Regions from separate parts of the Paenibacillus sp. FSL R5-0887 genome, predicted to be linked through region 2. Evidence: riboswitches for the same ligand, from Rfam matches in the RefSeq annotation. Region 2 holds a riboswitch; each other region holds the start of a gene.
The links. A riboswitch is a leader RNA that binds a small molecule or an ion and turns the genes downstream of it on or off. The one in region 2 is predicted to bind cobalamin.

Region 1 (6,282 bases), on a different contig from region 2:
AAAAGCCGATGGGTTGTTGCGGGCATTGCCGTTTAATTCGACATAAGAAATAGCCCCGGCATTGCAGTATTCATGGAAAGGAGCTTCCAAGCTGATCTTCTGAGCAGCACCCAGATCGAAGTATACAGGGATGTGAAAAGAGTTCGTATAATATTCACGGTCGGTTACGCCCGGAATGGAACCCAGTACCTTGCGGTCAACTTTGGTGAATTTACCGGACAAACCTTCTGCTGGAGTAGCGAACAGGGTGATGTTAAGATCCAGTTCCTCACTTTTCCGATCGCAATAGTCCCGCATATGACGCACGATAGCCAGCGCCTTGGCATGAACTTCCATATCCTCGCCATGGTGTTTGCCGTACATAGCTTTCATACATTCCGCCATACCGATGAAGCCAAGAGACAGACTGCCATGCTTCAGCAGATCGCCTACAGTGTCATCGGGTGCAAGATGTTCGCCGCCTTCCCAAACGCCTTCTCGCATCATGAAATCGGAAGCTTTAGCTTTTTGTGCGGTTTGGATGTGGAAGCGATGGAGAAGTCCTTCCAGCGCAATATCCATATAATGATTTAGATCTTCATAGAAGCCAGCTTCGTCTGCGACGGTACGTCTGCCTGTTACTGTGCCGTGTGCCAGACCTAGCCGAACCAGATTTAGTGTATTAAAGGAAAGGTTGCCCTTCCCAGAGCAATGATTACGCCCAAAACGGTCACCGAGCACTCGGGTTCGGCAGCCCATTGTAGCGAACTCCGTATCAGGATCACTTGAATCATAATACTGCAAGTTGAGCGGAGCGTCCAGATTAGCGAAGTTTGGATATAGTCTGCGCGCAGAACATTCAGCTGCTTTTAGGAACAGTTCATAGTTAGGATCGCCTTGCTGTTGATTGATTCCTTGCTTGCATTTGAAGATTTGAATCGGGAACACTGGTGTTTCTCCGCTGCCAAGTCCGTTCATAGTTGCGGTTAGCAGAGAACTGATCACAAGCTGACCTTCTGGTGAAGTACAAGTACCGTAGTTGATGCTGGTAAACGGTATTTGTCCACCGGATCGGCTGGACATGGTATTCAGATTATGTACCATACTTTCAGCCGCTTGCAGGGTTTCGATTTCGGTTTCCTTTAGTGCAAAACGGAACGCTCTTGGATATGACTCCGCCAGATCGGTCCGGCTCATCGTAATCTCGCCCAAAGATTCGTCAGCTTGTCCTTCTTCAAAATAATCCAGACCCTTGCGGAACAGCTTGGCGAAGGATTTGGTTACATAAGGTGCCAGATCGTAATCGAGTTTATTGGCGGATACACCACCATATTGAGCATTTTGCTGGGATTGGAAAATAATCGCTACCAGAGACATAGCTGTCATTATTGAGTTCGGAGGACGAACGCTGCCGTTGCCGGTATTGAAACCTTCACGGAGAAGTTTATCAAACGGGATAAAAATACAGTTCGTCGTTCCAATCGCGTATTGATCCAGATCATGCACATAGACGACATTGTCATCAATAGCCTGCACTAGCTGTGGCGGCATCGTAAAATTGCGGGCGTACCATTTTGAATATTCACTGCCGAACTTGCTCATTTTACCGGAGAAACTCTCTCCATTCAAATTGGCATTCTCGCGCAATAGGTCCATATCCCGACTGTCGATAATATCCCGGCCTAAATCAATGAGCTCTTCTAAAAGAACTTCCCGTGCATTTTCTACTCCATTAAATTGTCTCTCCAACAACGTCATTGTACAGCTCTCCTCTCAGTATAAAAGAAAAACATCTATCATCAAATCCATATATCCATAAGAAGTTGGACTGCTATAAGCAGTCGTATATTTGTTCAGATTACATAAAAAAAAGCATCCCCTACCCGAGGATGGCAGAAAATGCCCGATGCGTTATGTAAATATCCACACGGATATTTGCAGAGGTCTCTACGTAGATGACCGCATGCGGACACCATCCCTGTTCCTCGCAGGCATCAATAGTTGGTGTCGTCGAAACAGGTAGGTCTCCTGGCTTCCGTGGGATCTCTCGGCGCCTTCCCAAGGGTGTTCCTAACCCTCAGTGGCATTTGCCGGGAGATGTGGATTCTCAAGCTTCCCAGAAGCTTAAGAAGGCCATCCGGTTACAGTGGCGGGACCGCAGCGGATTCTCACCGCGCTTCCCTATTAAGCTCTAAATCCGGTTAAGGATCAAAGCGCCTGTCTCCACTATATTTTGTTGTCGTTAGATAAAAATAACCCAAGATGTTGTGTTTGTAAACAGTTTTTTAGAAAACCCGCGCGGGGAGCGGGTTCTTCAAAAGTACTCCACAAATGATCCACAGGCTGTCCATAAGTAATCCACAATTGATCCACAGGGAGATGCGAAATGATTCATAAATTGTCCGAAAAGATGCCACAAAGAGTCCATAAATATAGTGCAGATGACCCTAGAATTTGCTCATGAGAAAATACTCTTAGCCCAAAGTCATATTTTGGAGTAATCAGAAGAAATAGAAGAGATAAGGGAGGATAATCTTGCTTAGTTTGTGACAGAGCGGTGGAATTGTTACAATGGAAGGAGACAGCTACTATAAAATTTCGAGGAGGTATTCTCATGCCTATCGCTGAAGTTACAGTTATTCCAATTGGAACAGGCAGTACCAGTCTTAGCAGCTATGTTGCGGATATGCAGCGGGTGCTGAAGACAGTAGAAGGGATTACTTATGAACTTACGTCTATGGGTACGATCATCGAAGGGCCTCTGCAACGCATTTTTGCCGCGGTAGAAGCTTTGCATGAGTCTCCTTTTGCCGCAGGTGCAGAACGTGTCTCTACTTCACTTAAAATAGACGACCGCCGCGATAAACCCTCTACTAGCCGTGGAAAGTTAGAGTCTGTGGAGCGTAAGCTACAGGTGGATTAGCAGTTTAGGAGGGCGGAAAACAGGGAGAAATAGGCTTGCGTTTCTGGCTGAAAGTTGTATAATATTTTTTGTTTGACAGAAAAACAGCGTTAAGCTGGTGTAGCTCAGGGGTAGAGCAACGCACTCGTAATGCGTAGGCCGGGGGTTCAATTCCCTTCACCCGCATATCTAAGAATGGCGCAATGGCGCGGTTTTCCGGGATTCCGGGACCGTGCCATTTTTCGTTAAATCCCCCTGACTTCTTCCATTCTTCTACCCTTTATCCGAGTAAAGTGGGTGTCTCGTCAATTTTCTCCACTTCTTTTCGGGTTCCTAGAATAGAATCTCCGATACATCGGGGCACCGCTTCCTGCAGATTGGGGAGAACATGTGAATAAGTATCCAGAGTGATATTTATTGATGAATGGCCTAATCTTTCCTGAAGTCGAATATGATGGACAGCCCCTGCTGTTCCCTGTTCTTCTGGAGAAACGTATCAAGGAAGATAAGACATTGCGCGAAATCGCTAATGAAAACGGTATGACTAGTGGTCACTGTCGAGCAGATGGAAGGTGTGGCGCAAGCTGACAGCAATCAGAATGAAGAATGGTGGAGGAGGAGCAGCATAAGCTGCTTTTCTCTTGCGGGGGCAGATCGGTTAGATGGTAATTACTATAAAAATAAAAAAGACACCACAAGGTGTCTTAGTACAGATACTTTTCGCTCGAATTTCACGAGCTCGTCAGTGAACTGAGTTCATAAGCAAGACTGGCTACGGCTAACAGATGAAGAGATAAAGTAATATCAATGTTAAAATGTGCTGTAATATTAATTTTCATAGATAACCACGCTCCTAAAGTATAAATACACATAAAGAAAACTTTATAAAGCGCTTGGCCTGCCATCATCAGTGCCAGGTAGCCATCCTGTACAGACGCCTTAGCGTTTCGACAATAACATTATACTTAATATTTTGTGTTTTGCCAAAAAAAGCCCCCCTATTCTTGGTTGGGGTGGCGGTTCTGTGTGGTTTCTCAGCGCTTTGGAATCATGATGGTCATTGAGGCTCCACGCACGCGGCTGCAGAATGATCAAATGGAAGTTACGTTTCGGTATTCATATCTGCTGCATGCTCTGAAATTGATTATCCAAAATAACGGGCAGCAAGTTCAGAAGGTTAACGGATTTTTTATTGATACAGGTTGAATTTAATGTTTGATACTGTTGTTATGCTAACGGGAAAGGATAGTTTAATAAAGGAGTTACTTAAGATTGGAATAATGAGCAATGTGACAATTATGTCATTCTGAATTGAATATTGTTAGGTTAATCGATGGGGAAGTTTACTTGTCTCCCTTATACTGGAAATTAAATGATTTTATTTCCGAAAGGGGACAATGCACTAATGACTGATGTAATTAAAGCAATAATACTTGGCATAATAGAGGGCTTAACTGAATTTTTACCAGTATCATCTACTGGACATCTTATTCTAGCAGGCGATTTGCTTAGCTTTGAGGGAGATGCTGCAATAACTTTTAAAATTGTTATTCAGTTGGGTGCAGTGATGGCAGTTTTAATTCTTTATTGGAAAAGGTATTTGGAGATTGGGGTTAATATGATTAGAATGGATTTTTCCAAAAGCAAAGGATTAAATGTCATTCATATGATTTTGGCTATGTTACCAGCATTAACCCTATATCTTCTCTTCAAGGACACAATAAAAAGCCAATTATTTGGCCCAACCCCTGTTTTGATAGGTCTAGTTGTTGGTGGCGTGTTGATGATCATTGCAGCGCGGAATAGGCGGACTGAAACCGCTGGTACTATCGATGGGATTAATTATAAACAGGCTTTCGGAATTGGTCTGTTTCAATGCTTGGCGTTATGGCCGGGATTTTCGAGATCAGGTTCGACGATTTCAGGTGGCCTGTTGCTTGGCACTAGCCAAAAAGCCGCTGCAGATTTTACATTCCTTATTTCCGTGCCTGTTATGTTTGGTGCAAGCTTGTTAGATTTGTACGATAGTCGTGATTTGCTGAGTTCTGACGATTTGCTTCTAATGTTAATTGGCTTTGCGACATCCTTTCTTGTGGCAATGATTGCAGTAGTGACGTTCATCAAACTGATTAAGAGACTTCGATTGGAGTGGTTTGCTCTATACCGGTTTGTTTTAGCAGCGCTCTTCTATTTAATTGTCATACATTAATTGGATTAGTCAATATGAACATCATGGGAAAGAAGCTTTTAAAAAGGCTATACATCATATCCTGCACAGATTAAACTAGAGGTTAAAACAAGGGGAAATCACCAAACAAGACAAAGCTCAAGTAGTCTATGAACTAAGGAATGAATTTTCGGTGTAAGCACTTCTACAGCTAGCCATTATCCCTCGTTTGTTTCTTCTACCATTAATATCACAAAGTAATTTTACAAGTGTTTGGGAATATGAAAATCCCCACCAGTTTAAGGTGGGTTTTTTGCTTACCAAGTATTATAGTTCGATTGATACTTAACTTGTTTATTCTCATAGCTCTCATTGGGGTAATCACGTCTGACAGACTGCAAGTAGCCTGAAATTGCAAATGCTGCAATAAGCCCTCCTATAACTCCTGTGATTAAGCCGAATGTTGAAAATCCGAATGTGGCAACTACTCCAATGGAAGACAATGCTACAAGCAATAGACTGAATATTTTCATCTTTATACACACCTCCATTTTGTATATGTAGTAATTTGGAAATTAAGATTGATACGTTACCTTGTTTGATCGGTTTCGATAAAAATAATAAAAATTCAGCAAATCTTTAGACGGGCTTCATACTTATTTAAGCTAAGAGGATTATAGTAATTACATAACCCCCTTATAATATAGATCTAGACCCTGCCGGAAGTTGGTGGGGTCACTTTTTTGCACAGAGTAATTTTATAAATATGGTTGCCCAATATAGAAGAGAAACAAGAAATATAAAATGTAGAGAATGGGTAGCTTTATTTTTAATTTCTTGCAGGAATTTTTGAATTTTTCTGAGGTCTTGGACAGATTCTTCATCACATATCCATAAATGAGGAATTGTCCAATAACAAAGAAAATGAGCTTAAGGGGAAAGTTGCCCATTTTTATCTCAGTGAAAATAATAGTGAATGTGACACTCACAAAGGTTAGTGATACAACTTTTAAAAACTGTTCATAACGATCTTGTGGTTCTTTGATAGGATCCTGCTGCCCCCATTTTCTCTCATCAATTTCTGTCATGGTAAACCTCCAATCTACTGAATGTTATTAGTATTTCACCAGATTGAGATGCTTTTTGAACAGGGAGAATTAATTGGGAAACCATTATGAGTATAGTTGTCTGTTGCATCTTGTTGAAGGCTTACTTGTTGTGGAGATAGTACACT
Region 2 (6,282 bases):
TGGCATCGAACATTTGCTGAAGAAGCGCACGTACGAGGTCTCAGGCGGACAAATGCAGCGGGCGGCTATCGCCCGGGCGATGATTCATCGTCCATCGTTAATTTTGGCGGATGAGCCCACAGGCAATCTGGACTCCAAAGCCTCAGGGGAAGTCATGAATATGTTGACAGAGGTGAATAAGGAAGAAGGAGCTACGGTGCTGATGGTCACACATGACGCAGTGGCGGCAAGCTTTTGCAACCGGGTCATCTTTATTAAAGACGGACGTTTCTATAGTGAAATGTACAAGGGCAGTAATAGAGGCGCTTTCTTCCAAAGTATTATTGATATGCTGTCTCTGCTTGGGGGAACCAGCCATGACCTTTCGGCAATTCGCTTATAGGAATGTAACACGTAATAAACGCAAATATGCCGCTTATTTTGTCGTCAGTGCTTTTTCGGTGATGATCTTTTTCGTGTGCGCTTTGTTTATTTACCATCCGGATATTTCAAAGAGCTTAATTTATAGTACGGCGGCTCATACGATGATGGTGGCAGAGGCAATTATTTATGTCTTTTGTTCTTTGTTCGTACTCGTATCCGTTGGATCCTTCCTGCAGTCGCGCAAGATGGAGTTTGGAATTTTATTGATGCATGGAATGACGAAGAGACAGCTGAACACCATGGTTTTTCTGGAAAATATGATGATCGGCACCTCTGCCATCCTGACAGGTACCCTTCTCGGGTTACTTCTGGGCAAATTATTTTTGATGATCGGATCTACTTTTTTGGGAATTCCCCTGTTAACCTTTCATCTCCCATGGCAGGCACTTGTGCTTACGATTTGCAGCTTCGTGTTATTGTTTTTTCTGATATCGCTTTGCACCTTTGTTTTTATCGGCAATGAGTCACTGATGCATCTGTTTCAGGGAGAGCGTAAGGCAGAAGAAGAACCCAAAGTATCCTTTGTATTATCTATTATTTCTGCTGTACTGCTGATCAGTGGTTATTATATGGCGGCTACTGCAAAAGCTGCTTCCGTAGAGAAAGTCATGTTTCCGGTCGTTGCGATTACGGTTATCGGGACGTATCTCTTTTATACCCAGCTAAGTATTTGTTTGGTTAAGCTGCTTAAGGACATTCGGCGCTTGTATTGGCATCGTACGAATATCATCACTTTATCCGGTTTGTCCTACCGCTGGAAAGAGAATGGCCGGATGTTTTTTATGGTGACGATTGTATCCGCAGTCTCCTTCACTTCCGTAGGGGTATTTGCATCGATACATACACTTTCCAGAGAGCTGAAATTGGATTATCCCGCAGCAGTGGGTTATGTAGCCAAAGGAAATCAGACGGGTGTACCCTTTGATCAGCATCTGAACGAAATTAAGGAAGAGCTCAAGACGCACGGACTCCCTTATGAAGCGCTTAGTATCCCGATTAAATATGCTGAGGTCGAAGCTCAGACTGGACCCGATCGCACTTTACGCCTTCCCTTGATTGCTTTCAGTGATTATAATCTCGCCCTGCAACGTGCAGGTTTCCCAACAGATGAGCGTGCTCTGGTGGGCAACGAAGGTCTGGTGATGATTGGTTCGCAGCGGGATCGCAGTTTAACAGAAGGCAGAGTAAAAGCGGTCTATTCCTTGCAGCAAGGACTTGCCATTAAAGAAATAGGTTATACCGAGCAAGTCCCCATTGCCGAATATTTATTGCCGGAGCTGGATGGTAGAGATGGCGGGGATTTTAGTGGTGTCGTGATCAGTGACGAGCTTTACAGTGCTATTGATCCCGTGCAGACGGATCTTTATACAGGTTTTTATGTAGAGGATTTTCCGCAGACGGTAGGTATCGCAGCTGATCTTGCCCATAAAGGCAAACAGTCCTATGAAAGTGATTCTCCGTATGCGATTGTGATCAGCGGCACGCTGTTTGAGCTTCAGAAAACATTGTATAACACAATGCTTTTTGCTTCCTTGCTGGTGGGTACTGTCTTTTTTATTGCGGCAGGCAGCTTTCTTTACTTCCGGTTATATACCGATCTTGATCATGATCGCAATCAATATTCCACTTTGTCCAAGATGGGGCTTACGGATAAAGAACTCAATCGAATAGTTACGATTCAGCTGTCTTTGTTGTTTTTTGTGCCGGTCGGAATAGCTATTTTACACAGTGTGTTTGCCTTTATTGCGCTTCAACGGTTGTTCTACTTATCTATCGCAACGGAGACAGGCGCGGTGTTACTCGGATATTTGGCTGCTCAAGGACTATACTTCTTTTTTATTCGCAGCCGCTATTTACGCAACCTGAAGAAGAACTTGATATGAGAAATGGGGATAACAAGATGCAAGCATGGATTACAGATTTTATGGAGCAGTTTGGTTACTTCGGTATTTTTCTGATGCTGGCCTTTGAAAATATATTTCCACCAATTCCTTCAGAAGTGATCCTGCCCTTTGGAGGATTTATGACGACTACGACGAGCTTGACGATCCTTGGTGTAATCATTGCTGCCACGGCTGGTTCACTACTGGGTGCAGTAATTCTCTATTATATTGGCCGATTATTGGATGTGAGCCGGTTAGAGAAACTGGTTGAACGCTGGGGGGGCCTAATTCGCGTCACTAAAAAAGATATCCACAAGGCTGACGCCTGGTTTGATAAATATGGCTATTGGACTGTATTGTTTTGTCGGATGGTTCCGCTGGTCCGCAGTCTGATTTCGATTCCGGCGGGAATGTCGGGCATGAAATTTGGAGTATTTATGATCTTCACAACGATTGGCACATTGGGATGGAATTTGCTGCTTGTGCTTATTGGCGCGGCTTTAGGAGAATCCTGGGAAGACATTGCTATGTACATGGACGTGTACTCCAATGTAGTCTATGTACTAATTGCTGGTGGATTAGTTATTCTTGGGTTTCTGTACTTCCGCAAACGCAGCCGGAGAATGAACACTGAGGGCTAAGCGGGTAGTGGACTGATAATAGAAATGACTATTAAAAAGGAGGGAAACACATGGAGCTATTAACGATTATTAAAGCCATTATTTTGGGGCTTGTTGAAGGTTTAACCGAATTTGCTCCAGTATCCTCCACGGGTCATATGATTATTGTTGATGATATGTGGCTGAAATCACAGGAGTTATTTGGACAATATACGGCAAATACCTTCAAAGTAGTTATTCAACTGGGTTCAATATTAGCGGTTGTTGTGATTTTTAGAAATCGGTTCATTGATTTGTTAGGCTTAAAGCGTTTCAGCCGTAAGCAGTTGGATCCTGTAACAGAGGAGCTACCGCAGTTGGAGCAGGGCGGGCATCTCAAGCTGACTCAGGTTCTGGTAGGGTTAGTGCCTGCAGGTGTGTTAGGTGTTCTGTTTAATGATTATATTGATGAGCATTTATTCTCTACCTCAACAGTGTTAATTGGTCTAGTGATTGGGGCTGTATTAATGATTATTGCCGATCTGTTTGGGCCGAAGAAGATCAGAACTGAGAGTGTAGATCAGATTACATACAAACAGGCACTTGGTGTAGGTCTTGTACAGTGTTTTTCGTTATGGCCTGGATTTTCACGCTCGGGCTCGACGATTTCTGGTGGCGTACTCCTCGGGATGAGCCATCGTGCCGCTGCTGATTTTACGTTTATTATGGCAGTACCCATCATGGCAGGTGCCAGTTTGTTGTCACTGATGAAAAACTGGCAATATTTCACCATGGATGCATTGCCGTTTTTTATCGCAGGCTTTATTAGTGCCTTCCTATTTGCGCTGTTATCGATGCGATTCTTCTTAAAACTGATCAATCGTATCAAGCTCTTACCGTTTGCTATATACCGTATAATTCTTGCTGCTGTAGTATATTTCGTATTTTTCTAAGTCCGTTATAAGGAATCGATATAACAGAAGCCCCAGTAATCTATTGCAGATTGCTGGGGCTTTCACGTATGATGACATCAGATTAAGACACTCAAATGATGAATGATATCGGAGACAGGTGCTGACCGGGAAATAGTAATTCGGTAGGCTTAATAGGGAAATTCGGTTCGAAGCCGATGCGGTCCCGCCACTGTAACGGAAGAATCTCGAGCAACAGAGGTCACTGGCAATTTACTACTGCTGGGAAGACTGTTCAAGATGTTGACGCCGCTAGCCAGGAGACCTGCCTGTTTCAACAGCACTGCTTCACCTACGGAAGATAGGGAGGTGTTAGACGTTAACCATGGGTATATCATGGGCGTCTTTCCCTTTGACTTTTTTAGGGAAGGGCGCTCTTTTTTATAGGAAAGCAAGTAGCTTTGGAGTTTGAAATAAGAGATGGAAGAGGGAGTGTATCGAGATGATGAATAAAGTAAAAGTAAGCAATCTTGGATATCCGAGAATCGGAAAGAACCGCGAGTGGAAAAAGACACTGGAAGCCTACTGGCAGGGGAAAATAAATGAGGAGCAATTCCGCTCCGAAATGGCAGCAATTCAGCTGCAGCATTTGAAGACCCAGCAAGAGGCAGGAATTGAGCTTATTCCGGTGAATGATTTTACTTTTTATGACCATGTGTTGGATACGGCTGTTATGTTTGGAATTGTACCTCCACGGTACACGTATGATGGCGGCGACATCGGGCTTGATCTTTATTTTGCAATGGCCCGTGGTAATGCTGAGGCTACTGCCTGTGAGATGACCAAATGGTTCAATACGAACTATCACTATATCGTTCCAGAGATCGGCACACAAACACCACGCCTGACTGAAAATAAACCTCTAGCGGCTTATCGTTTTGCTAAATCGCAGGCAGGGATTGAAGGTAAACCGGTACTTTTAGGTCTGTATACCTTCCTTAAGCTGTCCAAAGGTTACGCAGCGGCAGATATCGCCAAGATTGCTGCACGTTTTGTTCCAGTCTATGTTCAACTGCTACAGGAACTGAAGCAAGAAGGGGTAAGCTGGGTACAAATCGATGAGCCAGCGATTGTTACAGGCATAAGTAAAGAAGAATTAACACTGCTTAACTCGATATACACAGAAATTGCCGGCTCCGTGCCGGGCTTGAATATTATTTTACAGACGTATTTTGAAGCTGCTGAACCGTTGGAAGCACTGCTAGAGTTGCCTGTTCAAGGCTTGGGTCTTGACTTTGTGCACGATGGTGGAGCAAATCTGGCTTCTATCGAACGTCTTGGCTGGCCGAAGGACAAATGGCTGGGTGCCGGAATTATTGATGGACGGAACATCTGGCGTTCCGATTTAGACGCTAAGCTGCAACTGGTAGAAAAGCTCAGTGTTCATGTGCCGCTTGATCGTCTTATTCTTCAGCCTTCTTGCAGTCTGCTGCATGTCCCAGTCACCGTTCAAGGTGAGGTGAAGCTGAAGGCGACAGTTAAGAATGCGTTAGCTTTTGCCGATGAGAAGCTTGCAGAGCTTAGTCTGCTCGGAGCAGCCCTCGCAGATAAAGGAGAAGCTTCTAAAGCAGCGCTGGCCGCTAGTCGTGAAGCTATTGCAGCATTCCGCGCACTACCTGAGCGTGGCCGTAAGGATGTGGCGGAGCAAGTGCTTGCACTTGCAGCTTTGCCGGACCAACGCAGTTTGCCTTTTGCTGAACGCTTAAAGGTGCAGCAAGAGAAATGGCAGCTTCCACTTCTGCCAACCACTACAATTGGTAGCTTCCCGCAGACAGTAGAAGTGCGTCAGGCGAGATTGAAATGGCGTAAAGGGGTCTGGAATCAGGAGCGTTATGATGGATTTGTTCGTGAGCAGATCGCGGATGCAATTACCTTCCAAGAAAAGCTAGGTCTGGATGTTCTGGTCCACGGTGAGTTCGAGCGTACAGATATGGTGGAGTTTTTCGGAGAAAAGCTGGACGGATACTTGTTTACTAGTAATGGCTGGGTTCAATCCTACGGTTCCCGTTGCGTTAAGCCACCGGTGATCTACGCGGATGTTGCATTTATACAGCCTATGACTGTTAAAGAAAGTGTCTATGCACAATCGTTGACGAAGCTTCCGGTTAAAGGAATGTTGACGGGTCCTGTAACTATCCTCAATTGGTCATTTGTACGTGATGATCTCAGCCGGGAAGAGGTAGCCAATCAAATTGCTCTTGCCCTTCGCCATGAAGTAAAAGCGCTAGAAGATGCAGGCATCGAAATGATTCAAGTGGATGAGCCGGCTATACGTGAAGGACTTCCGCTTAAGGCAGAAGACCGTGAGCATTACCTGAACTGGGCAGTGAAGTCGTTCCGCGTTGCTACGAACCATGTGAAGGCTACGACACAAATTCATACGCATATGTGCTATAGCGAATTCAA
Region 3 (6,282 bases), on a different contig from region 2:
ATCAACGCCGGCTTCCGGATTAGTTCCCCCACCAGGAGCAGGAGCAGGAGTAGCACCAGGCTTAGGCGTTGGGGTTGGGGTTGGGCTCATAGTTGGTATCGGTGCATTTAGATCCACACCCAAATTCGTAGTATAACGCCACTGAATTCTGTCCCCGGAACTTAGGTCATATGAAGATGCTCCATAATTAGGATATTTCCCATTCACATTATACATCCATCCACTGCCGCTGCCATGGTCAAATTCCCCATCACCAGCTATGGATTCAACATATACACTTCCAAAGTCACTGTTCCAGGAATCTCTATAGTCGATACCGCGGCTATCCAGCACTCTTTTTAGTACAGACCACACTGTGTCACCAGATTGGAGCTCTACCTGTACAGATGGAACAACATATCCCTTATTAATCGTAAGCTTATCCACGGACAGGATTACATATGGTTTCGATGGAGTGGTTCCGCCACCATTGTTGCCACCATTTCCTTCACCATTTCCGCTACCATTACCGTTACCACCGTCGCCACCAGGTGTTTGTACTGCACTGGAAGCATACGCAATGTAGTCAGTGAAGTGATTGGTTTTTACAATTAAGTCATTTCCACTATCATAGGCATACTCAGACTTACCGCTTGCAAAACCTAAGTCATCACTTGCAAATTTTTGAATGGCATGAGGGGTGCCATTTTGAATATAAGCAGCTTCTTTTCCTTTAAGGTCCTTAAAGGTTAACGTAATAAATTGACTAAATTCTACTCTTGCACTACCACCCATGGAAAATGCTTGAAGAATGTTATCAAGCTTCTTGTCCCCAGGAATAATCTGATTCACACTATCTTTTAGTGCAGATTCTGCACCGGTTAAAGCTGAAATCAGTTCAATCGCAGAGGCATCCCCACTTGTAACTTTTGCACCCTTAGGAATGACTACAGATACGTTACCTTTTATGGCCTCTATCTGAGGAAGGTCGCTGTTACTTGGTAAATTGACACTAACCTTCGATTGATTTTCTTCCGAAATAGCTACTGTGATTTCTTTGTTGCTATCTCCAGTGCTGATCGGAACGATATAATCATTAGCGTCATTTGGGATTTCAACTTTCGGGTTCTCCCCAGAAGGTAACGGAAGTTCTTTCGGACCCTCTGGTTGCCCAGGCCCCGGTTCTTCTGGTTGTTCCAGTTGCACATCATTCATATCAAAGAGACGGTTGCTATGGTTGATCAGACGATCATAGGACACAAGAGCATACGTACCTTGGTCCGTTGCCATATTGTCTACTTTGCCTGTGAGGATATGCTTAAATCCACCCTCAGGTGCAGCAAAGCTAAGTAATGCATCAATAAGCGAATTTCCACTTTTAACAAATCTAGCGTCCGTGTGCGGATCTACGCCTACACCAGTTAAGGCTACAATTACCTGCGAGATACTCTCGCTGCTAGTGCTTCCCCAGCTTGTAAATCCGCCTTGATTGTTTTGGTTATCGGACAGCCATTGGATGGCCCGATCCACGGCAGCTTTTACATCATCACGGGTTGCATAATAAGGTGCAAGAGCTTGCATCGCCATCGCAGTCATATCGACATCGGCTTTGGTTACGCCTAATGCCCAGCCGCCAGCTTCTGCTGTACCTTTTTTAACCTCTTTATCTAAAATATACTGAACTAGTTTTTCTCTTGTGGTCTGTTCTGTAACTCCATCAACTACAGGAATCTCATAGTTATGGCTATCTAACGCGATCAGAGCAAAAATCGGACCATTATTGCCTTGCTTTTGGATATATTGATAATCAGCGAGTGCTTTTCTCAGATCATATCCCGCAACATTTGTGATATCTTTTCCGATAGAGGTAAGTCCTAATATTGCTCTGGAATTCTCTGTGCTTTTATTGGCGTCGAGTTTTCCATCCTCTTTAATGGTTGATGCTATTTTCGTAGCTACATTGTTGTAATAAAGATCGTAATAACCGTTAGGTACTGTATAGTTCGCCCGTGCCAGAGAAAGGATCGACCATTCTCCGCTGCCTGTTCCAAACGTTGGATTCTTTACAGTATTTAAAATATAAGCAAGGTTTTTATCTAACTGTTGTTTGACGGCAACTGTAGTTTCCAGTTTGTAAGTAACCTGATAAGTTACATTTGTTTTGTTTCCAGCTCCGTCAAGAGCCGTTACAGTAATTGCATTACTGCCTGAATTCAGAGTAGCTTTGTACTCCCCATTTGCAGGTGATAAAGTAACTCCATTCAGCTTCACTTCTGGAGTAATGTCACTATATACATTGTCTGTGACAGCTACTTTGAAGCTTATTTCTTTATTGGATACTTCCTGTTTATCTTGTATGCCACTTACTGTAATAACAGGGGGTTCTATGTCTAATGCATTATTAAGACCGACAAGCGCATGATCTACACTTATTTGAGAGCTTGCCATGTTTTCGAGCACGGAATAGGCTTCATAAACTGCCGATTGCACTACTGGTCTGTCCAAAATAGTTTCTTTATTAGGGGCACTGTTAATCTCGGCGATTTCCGCAGTTAAAGCATCCTTATTGGCAAGTTGAACTGGGATTTCCCCCCAGCCGCCAAGATCAGAACCATAGCCATAAGTGGTGAACTGAGTTCGAATGATGTCACCGTCTTGAGGCTTATAATCGGTCATCCCAAACGGAGGAAACACATTATTTACTGCATACATCCAACCCGACATGGAGGTGTAGTCAAACTGACTTAACCACTCTGAGTCTGCTTTAGTGCCGACTGTATTCCCATCGGCTGAAATCATATCTAAAATATATTGTGGAATATTGACTTCGCTTCTGCCACTATCTTTAACTTCTGATAAATAAAAACCACTATCTATATTTCCTAAATATCTATAATTCCCATCACCTAGCGCACGTGTTATTAAAGATGCGCCATTATCGCCTTCATAAATCGGAACTTTAATAGGTTCCTTAATATACCCTTGGCCTAAGGTGAATTTCTCCACGGATACAGATACATACCCTTTAAGGGTAGAGCTTGCTCCATCTGCTTGAGCCGGGATTACACTTGTAGAGAATGTCGTAATAAATACAGCTACAATAAGTAACCACGCTAAAAACTTATTTTTCTTCATTTTTCCATAACCCTTCCCTTCATACCTATGATAAAAAACAGAATAAACTTTCTCATAACCACAAAAAAACCACTCAACATAAACGTCAAGAGGTTAAGATAGTGAACCACAATAATAGCTGGCAAACACTATTCAAGCACCTCTCTATCGATCGTAGAGTTTGATGGTGTAACAGAAAAAGGCAGATATTCTGGCTCAAGTATCATCACCCTTGCTGCCTTCCCAGTTTCCCAGTGGCATTTTGCAAGGACTCCTCTTTCACAGCGGCGGGACCGCGCGGGATTCACACCCGCTTTCCATTTAACCAATCTATGATTGTACTTCCGCAACATTCATAGTTGGCACCTATTTCTAATTTTAAATTTTCATGCTTCATCATATCTAATATATATGCTTTTGTCATGTTATATTTCTTTTTTGTATAACGGGCAGCTAGAGATAATCCTATTGAATAACCAATTTCTACGAGTAGGGTTATTCAAATAATTTCTTTATCCAACTGTGGGGTAAATTAATTTAAATCACTAATTCTTATATGAATTTACCACAAATTAGTAAGGTACTCGCTAAGTGTATTCTATGTTAGGGTATATTCAGAAAGCGTTTACAAAATAAAACTGGAGGTGTTTGTGTTCATCTAACCACCGAGTACAGCGTCAAAGCCAGGTCCAAGCATCCTAAATTTATCTCACAAAGGAGAATTCAATGACTACGCGAATCCAGAAATCCTTCTTATCATTGACACTTGTCACCGCTCTTCTGCTCTCTCTGTTCTCATCCATGGCCGCAGCTGCAACTAAGGACGAGCAACAAGCTAAGGCAGCGCCAAAGAGTAAGATCCAATCCTATGTAGACGAAATGCAGCCCGGATGGAACCTTGGCAATACTTTAGATGCTACAGGTGAGGATGAAACCTCCTGGGGCAATCCACGTGTGACCCAAGATCTTATTAAAAAGATCGCCGCTCAAGGCTATAAAAGCATTCGGATTCCTGTGACCTGGGATACTCACATGGGTGCGGCACCAGACTATACCCTAGAAAAGGCCTACCTCGACCGTGTGGAAGAAGTTGTCGGCTGGGCACTGGACGCCAAGCTTTATGTCATGATTAATGTCCATCATGATTCCTGGCTATGGGTAAGCCATATGGAAGAAAAACACGATGAAACGCTGGCGCGTTATGATGCAGCCTGGACTCAAATTGCCGATCGCTTCAAGGACAAATCCGATAAGCTGATGTTCGAGAGCATAAATGAGCCTCGGTTCACCGATGGTGGAAGCACAGACGAAGCAAAAATGGAGCAAATGCTTACTGAACTTAATAACTCTTTCTATCAAATCGTGCGGAAATCCGGTGGGAAAAACGACCTCCGCCCACTTGTATTACCTTCATTAGAGTCTTCACCTACGCAAACAAGAATGGATCATCTCTATAAGACGATTACGGCTCTGAACGATCCAAATATTATTGCGACCGTTCACTTCTATGGCTTCTGGCCTTTTAGTGTGAACATTGCCGGCTACACCACGTTTGAAAAAGATACAAAAAACGATATCACTCAAACTTTTGATAACGTTTACAATACATTTGTAGCTAAAGGCATCCCTGTCATCGTCGGCGAATTTGGTTTATTAGGTTTCGATAAAGACACGGGTGTGATTGAACAGGGCGAGAAGCTTAAATTCTTTGAGTATCTGACTTATTATTTGAAAGAAAAGAAAATGACTTCCATGCTCTGGGATAACGGGCAGCATTTCAACCGTAAAACTTATAAGTGGTCTGATCCTGAACTCCACAATGTATTAATGTCTGGTCTGAAGGAGCGTTCCTCCAGCACCGAAAGCGATTTGGTCTACCTAAAAAAAGGTGCACAAATCAAAGATACCAAGGTTAAGCTAAACCTGAACGGCAATAAGCTAACCACCATTAGTGCCAACGGAAAGTATCTGACCAAAGGTAAAGATTACACCTTAAATGGTGAGGAGCTTACCCTCAAAGCCAGCCAACTCAAAAAGCTCACAGCTTCCCAAAAATACGGTGAAAATGCCGTGCTGACTCTGAAATTCAACAAGGGTGTTGCGTGGAGACTTAAGGTCATTGTGTATGACACAGCTAAATTAAGCGATGCAAAAGGCACGACTGAATCCTTTGCCATTCCGACCACCTTTAATGGTAACCAGCTTGCCACAATGGAAGCTGTGTATACCGCTGGTGGCAATGCAGGTCCGCAGGACTGGACTCCATTTAAGGAATTCGGCAATACCTTCTCACCTTCTTATAACACTAAAGAAATCAAGCTGCTTCCCGCGTTCTTTAAAGATGTTAAAGACGGCGAGGTTATCCTGAAGTTCCACTTCTGGAATGGGGATATTATCACCTACAAGATCACGAAGAGCGGAACAAACGTTGTAGGAAAGTCCTCTTAAGCATCGGTCCTGTTAACAACACAAATAGGGGTGTCCCTTCAGGGAACATCCCTATTTGTATTCTACCTATCACATATAAACCTCATCATACGAAATTATCATCAATCGATAAATTAAATATACGCCAAGATAGGCTCCGGTAATAAGAAACATTGGATTCAAAAATATCGCATGGATCGAGGTCATAAACACAGCGCGATCTCTTAATATCTCGTAAATCGCCAAGGCGGAAATATTTCCAAAGATAATCGCACTTAAGACCGAAACAACATTAAAAACCATACGCCACTTTATCGATTTCCCCTGTAACATCAGCATAACAATGGGAACAAGAATACTACCAAGTACGATTAGAAATTTCATCCAGCTCACCTCGGTAAATTTTTAATCGTCCAATTCCACACTTTCGATTTGTCCATCTGCATTTACCGTCCACTCGATTTCAACGCCATTATTCAATCCGAGCTTGTCTTCATCTTCAATGACTATATGATCAGGAATCGTTAAGGTTTGCTCTTTACCGCCCTCCACTTGAACGGTAACCTGTTTACCCTTAACCGCAGTGATCCTTCCGTCATATTCAATCTGCTGCAAAACAATCTTTTGATTCGGATCTGTAATGGTGACCCGCTTGCCTCCGTCAGTTAGCAGCTCAACCTTTTTATGATAGTTATCTTTTAACGAAACCTCCTTGATAACTCTCTGAACGCTAACCCCCTCTGGAAGTTTCCCAGTATTTGA
Region 4 (6,282 bases), on a different contig from region 2:
CTGTGAAGGATTATTTGCTAGAAAAGCTCCAGCTGGAGCATGATCCGGTGGCTTCTGTGGCGGAAATTCATGAAATTGTAGATAAGGCAGAAAAAGATCGCCGCAAAGGAACGGGAGTTGCTCCTAGAGCACTCTCCCTAATGCAGGATCTTGCTGCTTCAGCAGATAGATTCTTACTGAACCGCTTATCGCTTTCTGATATGACGCAGGAGGAGCTTCTGGAGGTAGTTTTTTTACGGTATGGTAATGTTGTCGATTGGCAGCCGCCACTGGATAGGATTAGCAAGCAGAAAGAGAATGCGCTGCGTGCCGCTTACCGCTGGTTTGGTGAAGAGAAGCCGAATGAGGAGATTTTTACAGGATTGTCTCCGCAGGAACTAGACGATGTGCAGCTACTGGGTCGTCGTTTGCTAAAAGAGGCGCGTGTTCTGGAACCCTTTGAACGGCTTCCGCTAGCCTTTTACTACACAACTCAGCGTGAAGGGGGTCCGCTGGATTACGATGCGCTTCTGGAGCTGTTAAAGCGTAAAGCCGGTTCCGACAAAGAAATCATCTATCGGTTTTTTGCTTGGTCGCAAGGCAATCCTTTATTTACGGTTTCGAATAAAAAGCTGCAACCGGGTTACCGTAAGGCGATTCTGAAGTATTTCCTGAGCAGTGATCGTGAAGCGTTCAAGAATCGGGAATTCCGAAAGAACTATGTCGCGGCAGCTCGGCCTGCTCTGCAAAATGTGTACAATGAAGCCCGTTCCCAACTGGCTTCCCCGCTGGCGCGCTGGATCAGCCGCAGCCGATTTCGACTCTTAATCTCCGGCTCCATTACGGGTATTCTGGTGATTATTGCAATTATCGTATTCAGTATGCTGCGTCCGGATGATACGAAGACGGCTCTGCCGGGGACAAGCCCTGAGCCGACCCCTGTTCAGAGTGCAGGCAATATGCTGCCTCCAGCTTCAGTATACTTGAAGGATCAGAGCGTCGAAGGAGATAAGGGGAGCAGCATATTGGTGTTCACCTTCGCAAGTGCAGATGACTGTGTGCAGTTTCAACCGACTGAGATTAGTTTAATGTCTTCGTCTACAGAGATAGATAAAAGCTTTAAGGTCGCTGCCACGAATGGCACTTGTCCAGTGCCGTTAACGGATGGGACGGATGAGGGAAACACCGCTGACGAGTCAGATACCGCTGGCACTACTGGAGGAACAGCAGAAGGTGCAGATGCTACTAATGCTGTAGCTGATGCATCTCCGTCTCCTACGCCTTCCTCTGATACTGAGGACAGCACTGGGTTGCCTTCCGCAACAGCTGTGACTGAAGGTGAACAACCTTCCTATCAGGTTGAGGTTACATTGGAGCCTGGAGTGACAATTCTAGAGAAAAGTATGATCAAAGCCGGAAGATTTACACTGATCGTAGATCCCGACCCTAATATTCCACCAGCTTCTGATTCAAGTGCTGAACCCTCCCCGACTGCAAGTCCGGAAGGAACAGCAGAATAACAAGCTTTCTGAACAGCAATACCTACCGGGAGGTGGTATATTGCTGTTCATTTTTTTTGCTGCCCATACTTAGCTTTTCTATAGACATGCTATGTATTAATAGATATGATTATGGATGTCAAAATAAGATACTACATACTGGAAAAGGTGCAGACTCTATCAATCTAGTCGTCTGCTTAAAAGGGAAGTCCGGTGCAAGAGTCCGGCGCGGTCCCGCCACTGTATGTGCGGAGCGTTTCTTCTATAAGCCACTGCCCCGAAGGTAGGGTGGGAAGGTGAAGAACAGCGATGAAGCATTAGCCAGGAGACCTGCCTTTTTCGTGAGCGTTTCTATTCTTCGTGGGGTAAGAATGTGGAACATATACAGATGGACTGTTGGCAGGAAGCAAGCGCCGCAGCCTCAATTTGTAATCTTCCCTGACCGCCCTCCAAAGGGGCGGTCTTTATGTTATGCGTCTTATTCCCGGCAGTACCCATTCTTATACAGAAAGAGGTTAAACAATGAAGAAAATCATGTCTTCCAAGTTTGTAGCACTTGGGCTGGCCTTATTCATGGTCATTTCAATTCTAGGAACATCTCTTGCTCCGGCGGGACAAATATTTGCAGAAGCGAGCGCTGGCGCCGGTCTGGAGGCAACTGCTGCGGAGCGGATTAATGTTGCGGATGCGACTTATGCGGCTGCAGAATATCTCTTGAAAGGTGGCGTGCAATCGGATTGGCAAGCCATTGGATTAGCGCAAGCAGGGTACAAGCTGCCAGCTAGTTACCATTCAGAGCTTGAGAAAAAAGTAAAGGATGCAGCTGGAAATTTCGCCAATGTAACCGATTATGCTCGAATCGTGCTCGCAGTGAGAGCGATTGGTGCAGATCCTACTAGCTTTGCTGGTAACGGAACGACTCCTGGCTATAATCTGATTGAGAAAATTTATAATAACAGCAAGCTCAGTGAACAGACGCTTAATAATCCGGTATATGCTTTACTTGCGCTGGATTCTGGTAAATATAATATCCCAAGTGACGCGAAATGGACGGCGGATAAGCTCCTTACGGAGATTCTCTCCAAACAGAATCCAGATGGGGGCTTTGCACTAACCTCAGGCGCAAGTGAGCCTGATATGACAGCGATAACCTTGACGGCTCTGGCGGCACATAAAAATAATCCCGAAGCCTACTTAGCAGGGCTACAAGCCGTAGCCTGGTTATCCGCAGCTCAAGATAGCCATGGGGGTTACGGTGACAGTGCTGAAAGTAGCGCACAAGCAATCCTTGGACTCACATCCTTCGGAGTTGATCCTAGTGGATTAGAATACACCAAAAACAAAGTGGATCTAATGGAGAACCTGCTTAGCTATCGTCTAGCTGATGGTAGCTTCACCCATAGCCGTGGTGGAAGCAGTAATGTTCTGGCGACAGAGCAAGGGCTTCAGGCGCTGGTTGCCTATAATTTGCTGTATAAAGGAAGCAACAGTAAGCTATACGATTTTTCCAAATCCTCCATTCAGAGCTCACTCATCTACGCTCCAGTAACGATTGAGGGACCACAGGCCACGTTGGCACAAGGGTACGCCTATGCTGGCAACGCACTTGGAGCGTTAGAGAAGCTGGCGCTTCAAACGAACTTGCCGATCACGAATCCTTCGGGCAGTTATGTGACTGGCATCGGAAGTATTGCTGCTGGAAGCTTTGGTGGTTATGACGGATGGATGTATGTTGTATCGCGTGACGGAAAATGGATTAATCCCGATGTAGGCATGAGTGATTTTGTACTTAAAGATTCAGATCAGGTACTGGTTTATTATGCCGGAGACGACACTAAGCTTGTGGATTCCGTTACGCTTTCCAAAGCAAATCTTAAAGAGGGCAATTCTTTTACCGTCACTGTAACTAGTAAGACGTGGAAATGGGACGCTGCTACGAATACTTCCTCTCCTGTAACTGCAAAAGCTGCGGGTGTTCAGGTCCAAATTGGAGCTCACAAGGTAACGACGAATGCTAAAGGTGAGGCCGTATTCTCAGGAAATATGCCCGCAGGTGACTATACACTGACTGTAACTGGCTACCGTGAAGGTAAAGCCCCAACGATTGCTAAATATACAAAAGCTCTAAAGGTGATTTCTAAGAATGTAACAGCTTCGCTTACCGTTGAAGGCCCGGAAGGGTTGATTAGTGAGGGGACTTTAAAAGCCTCCAATGCCCTTGAAGCGTTGCAACAACTAGGGTCTACCGATGATTTTAAAGTAGATATCACCAAATCGTCTTATGGCAACTTTGTATCAGGTATCCATGGAGTTTCGCAAGGTACTTACGACGGATGGTGGAGCTTCGTGGTATCACGCGGCGGGGAGTGGATATATCCAAGTGTGGGTATGGATGCGTTCGAACTACAGGAATCCGATCGTGTGCTTGTCTATTATGCAGGAGAAAATACACAGGTTGTAGATTCTGTGGTGCTTTCCCCATCACAGCCAAAAGCTAATGAAGCTTTTACTGTAAAGGTTTCACAGAAAAAGTGGGTGTGGAATCAGGAAAGCTTCACTTCTGATCCGGTTATCTCACCGGCTGCAGGTGTGCAGGTTTCGATTGGTGATAAGAAGGTAATCACGAATGAACAAGGTGTAGCTGTTGTTGATGGGGGTCTCCCGGCAAATAGCTATACACTGACTGTTACCGGTTATACTAAAGACAGCGTACCGAGCGTAGCGCGTTATACTCAGTCTCTGACTGTCGGATCGTCTGTTATTGCTCCAGCAAAAGCTACCGCTACCCTCTCAGTGATTGGAGATAGCCGGAAAGGAACCATCCTAGCCAGTACAACAGTAGCTCTAAAAGAGGGCGAAACGGCTTATAGCTTACTAGTCAGTCAATTAGGGACTAAGGTAGTATCATCCGGCAATGCTGGAAGCATCTACGTGAAATCTATTGACGGGTTGGCTGAATTTGATGGAGGTCCAAGCAGCGGATGGAAGTATAAAACGAACCGGGATGCGGATCCAAGCATCAGTGCAGACAGTTATATTTTGCAGAACGGTGATACTTTGTACTGGTACTATACCTCTGGAGAATAAGGAAGAGGAAGTTTGAGGAGGCGGGCACAGGGATTCGGAGTAATAGCGGATCGGGTGCCCGTCCTTTTTATATTTGAGGAAAGTCGTTTTATGACAATATATACTTTTATTCGACACAATATTTAAAAAATCATCAAACTCTTAGCCCTTCCGACCGATAAAAATAGATAGATCATAAGATAATGTGAAGGCGGAGTGTAGATGAAAAATTTGAAAGTGAAATACAAAATAGGGTTGCTTTTGGTATTCGCTGTAATCATGGTTAATGTTGTAGGTGGCATAGGCATCATTACGATGACCCAAATGGCCGAAAAAACAAATGAGACATATAATGAAAATTTATTGCCTGTTTCTTACGTAGGGCAGATGCGTACGAATAATCGGGCTATTGAATCCTATCTTTTGGAGCGTTTGATTAGCGTAAATGCCAGCAAAAACAAAGAACTTTCTGAGAGTATCCAAGTGAAGGTTCAGGATAATAATGAACTTATGAACAAGGTGAAAGCGATTCAGTATAATGATCCTGCTATTGTAAGTAAAATCAAAGAGTATGAATCCTTTTTGCCAGATTATCGTGCACAGCGGGATAACATTATAAAGATTGCTGATAGTAATCATAATCAAGAGGCCTATAAAGTATTTTCAGGCGAATTTAACGAATCCCGTGAAAAAATGATCAACCTACTTAAAGGAATTAGTGATTCTTTGCTTAAAGATGCTGATGAACACAATTCAGATTCCATGGCAACCGCTAAAAGCATGCGGGTAAACAATACCATAATGATTACGTTCGCCTGGGTGATTTGTTTCGTAATTAGTATTGCAATTATTCGACTGATAACAAAACCCCTTAAAGAACTGCAAGGACTAATGAAGCGGGCAGAAGATGGAGATTTGACTGTGGTAGCAACTTACACCGCTAAGGATGAGATCGGCCAAATTAACAGTTCATTTAACAATATGCTGCAGGGCTTGCGGAAGATGATGCAAGGGATTGCAGAGAGTGCAGAACTGCTGTCAGCTTCATCGGAAGAGATGAGCGCTAGTGCTGAGCAGACCTCATTGGCTTCACAAATGATCGCTGTATCTTCTGGAGAGATTGCTGCGGGATTTGATGAGCAGACAGAGAGCATTAACAGTACAACACGTTCAATAAAAGCAATGACCAATGATATTGCAGCCGTAGAGGGCAGCAGCTATGAAATGTCGGATCTTATGGGAGTAGTTTCCGGTTCATCGGATCGTGGAGTAGAGGCTGTAGACCAAATCATTGTGCAGATGAAGGAAATTGACCTCAGTGTAACTCAGAGTCAGGAGATTGTTTCTAATCTAGGGACATTGTCACAAGAGATTAATACAATTATTACAACGATTAACGGTATTGCTACACAGACGAATCTGCTTGCGCTCAATGCTTCTATAGAAGCAGCACGGGCTGGTGAGCATGGACGGGGATTTGCTGTAGTTGCTGGAGAAATTCGTAATCTGGCGGAAGCAACTAGAAATAGTTCTTTGCGGGTTACAGATATTATTACACATATCCAAAAGCAAACCGAAAGCGCAGTAGAATCCATGGCTTTGGGTACTGAGCTAGTCACCAATGGCGTAGTTCAAAGTCATCTGGTATCTCAAGCTTTTCATGAGATTCAGACTTCCATTAAAGAAGCTACCTTACAGACAGCGGAGATTAGAGAAGCGGTTGCTCATGTAGCCATGG

Region 1: another riboswitch for cobalamin. It lies ahead of MKY14_RS25035 (anaerobic ribonucleoside triphosphate reductase); the one in region 2 lies ahead of metE (5-methyltetrahydropteroyltriglutamate--homocysteine S-methyltransferase).
Region 3: another riboswitch for cobalamin. It lies ahead of MKY14_RS23495 (S-layer homology domain-containing protein); the one in region 2 lies ahead of metE (5-methyltetrahydropteroyltriglutamate--homocysteine S-methyltransferase).
Region 4: another riboswitch for cobalamin. It lies ahead of MKY14_RS22830 (DUF4430 domain-containing protein); the one in region 2 lies ahead of metE (5-methyltetrahydropteroyltriglutamate--homocysteine S-methyltransferase).

The regions. Positions count from the first base shown of each region.
Region 1 covers NZ_JBBOCE010000002.1:1,603,762-1,610,043, reverse strand. Annotated here, with positions in the region: gene MKY14_RS25035 (anaerobic ribonucleoside triphosphate reductase) at 1-1,737, opposite strand, end outside; cobalamin riboswitch at 1,981-2,215, opposite strand; gene MKY14_RS25030 (MTH1187 family thiamine-binding protein) at 2,594-2,902, shown strand; tRNA gene MKY14_RS25025 (tRNA-Thr) at 2,996-3,067, shown strand; gene MKY14_RS25020 (hypothetical protein) at 3,302-3,469, shown strand; gene MKY14_RS25015 (hypothetical protein) at 3,908-4,087, shown strand; gene MKY14_RS25010 (undecaprenyl-diphosphate phosphatase) at 4,287-5,090, shown strand; gene MKY14_RS25005 (hypothetical protein) at 5,366-5,581, opposite strand; gene MKY14_RS25000 (hypothetical protein) at 5,807-6,136, opposite strand.
Region 2 covers NZ_JBBOCE010000001.1:2,867,067-2,873,348, reverse strand. Annotated here, with positions in the region: gene MKY14_RS12975 (ABC transporter ATP-binding protein) at 1-382, shown strand, start outside; gene MKY14_RS12970 (FtsX-like permease family protein) at 357-2,306, shown strand; gene MKY14_RS12965 (DedA family protein) at 2,324-2,947, shown strand; gene MKY14_RS12960 (undecaprenyl-diphosphate phosphatase) at 2,998-3,858, shown strand; cobalamin riboswitch at 3,958-4,163, shown strand; gene metE (5-methyltetrahydropteroyltriglutamate--homocysteine S-methyltransferase) at 4,319-6,282, shown strand, end outside.
Region 3 covers NZ_JBBOCE010000002.1:1,248,124-1,254,405, forward strand. Annotated here, with positions in the region: gene MKY14_RS23495 (S-layer homology domain-containing protein) at 1-3,114, opposite strand, end outside; cobalamin riboswitch at 3,278-3,478, opposite strand; gene MKY14_RS23500 (cellulase family glycosylhydrolase) at 3,820-5,541, shown strand; gene MKY14_RS23505 (transposase) at 5,611-5,904, opposite strand; gene MKY14_RS23510 (hypothetical protein) at 5,926-6,282, opposite strand, start outside.
Region 4 covers NZ_JBBOCE010000002.1:1,079,030-1,085,311, reverse strand. Annotated here, with positions in the region: gene MKY14_RS22835 (GAP1-N2 domain-containing protein) at 1-1,499, shown strand, start outside; cobalamin riboswitch at 1,628-1,830, shown strand; gene MKY14_RS22830 (DUF4430 domain-containing protein) at 2,001-4,565, shown strand; gene MKY14_RS22825 (methyl-accepting chemotaxis protein) at 4,767-6,282, shown strand, end outside.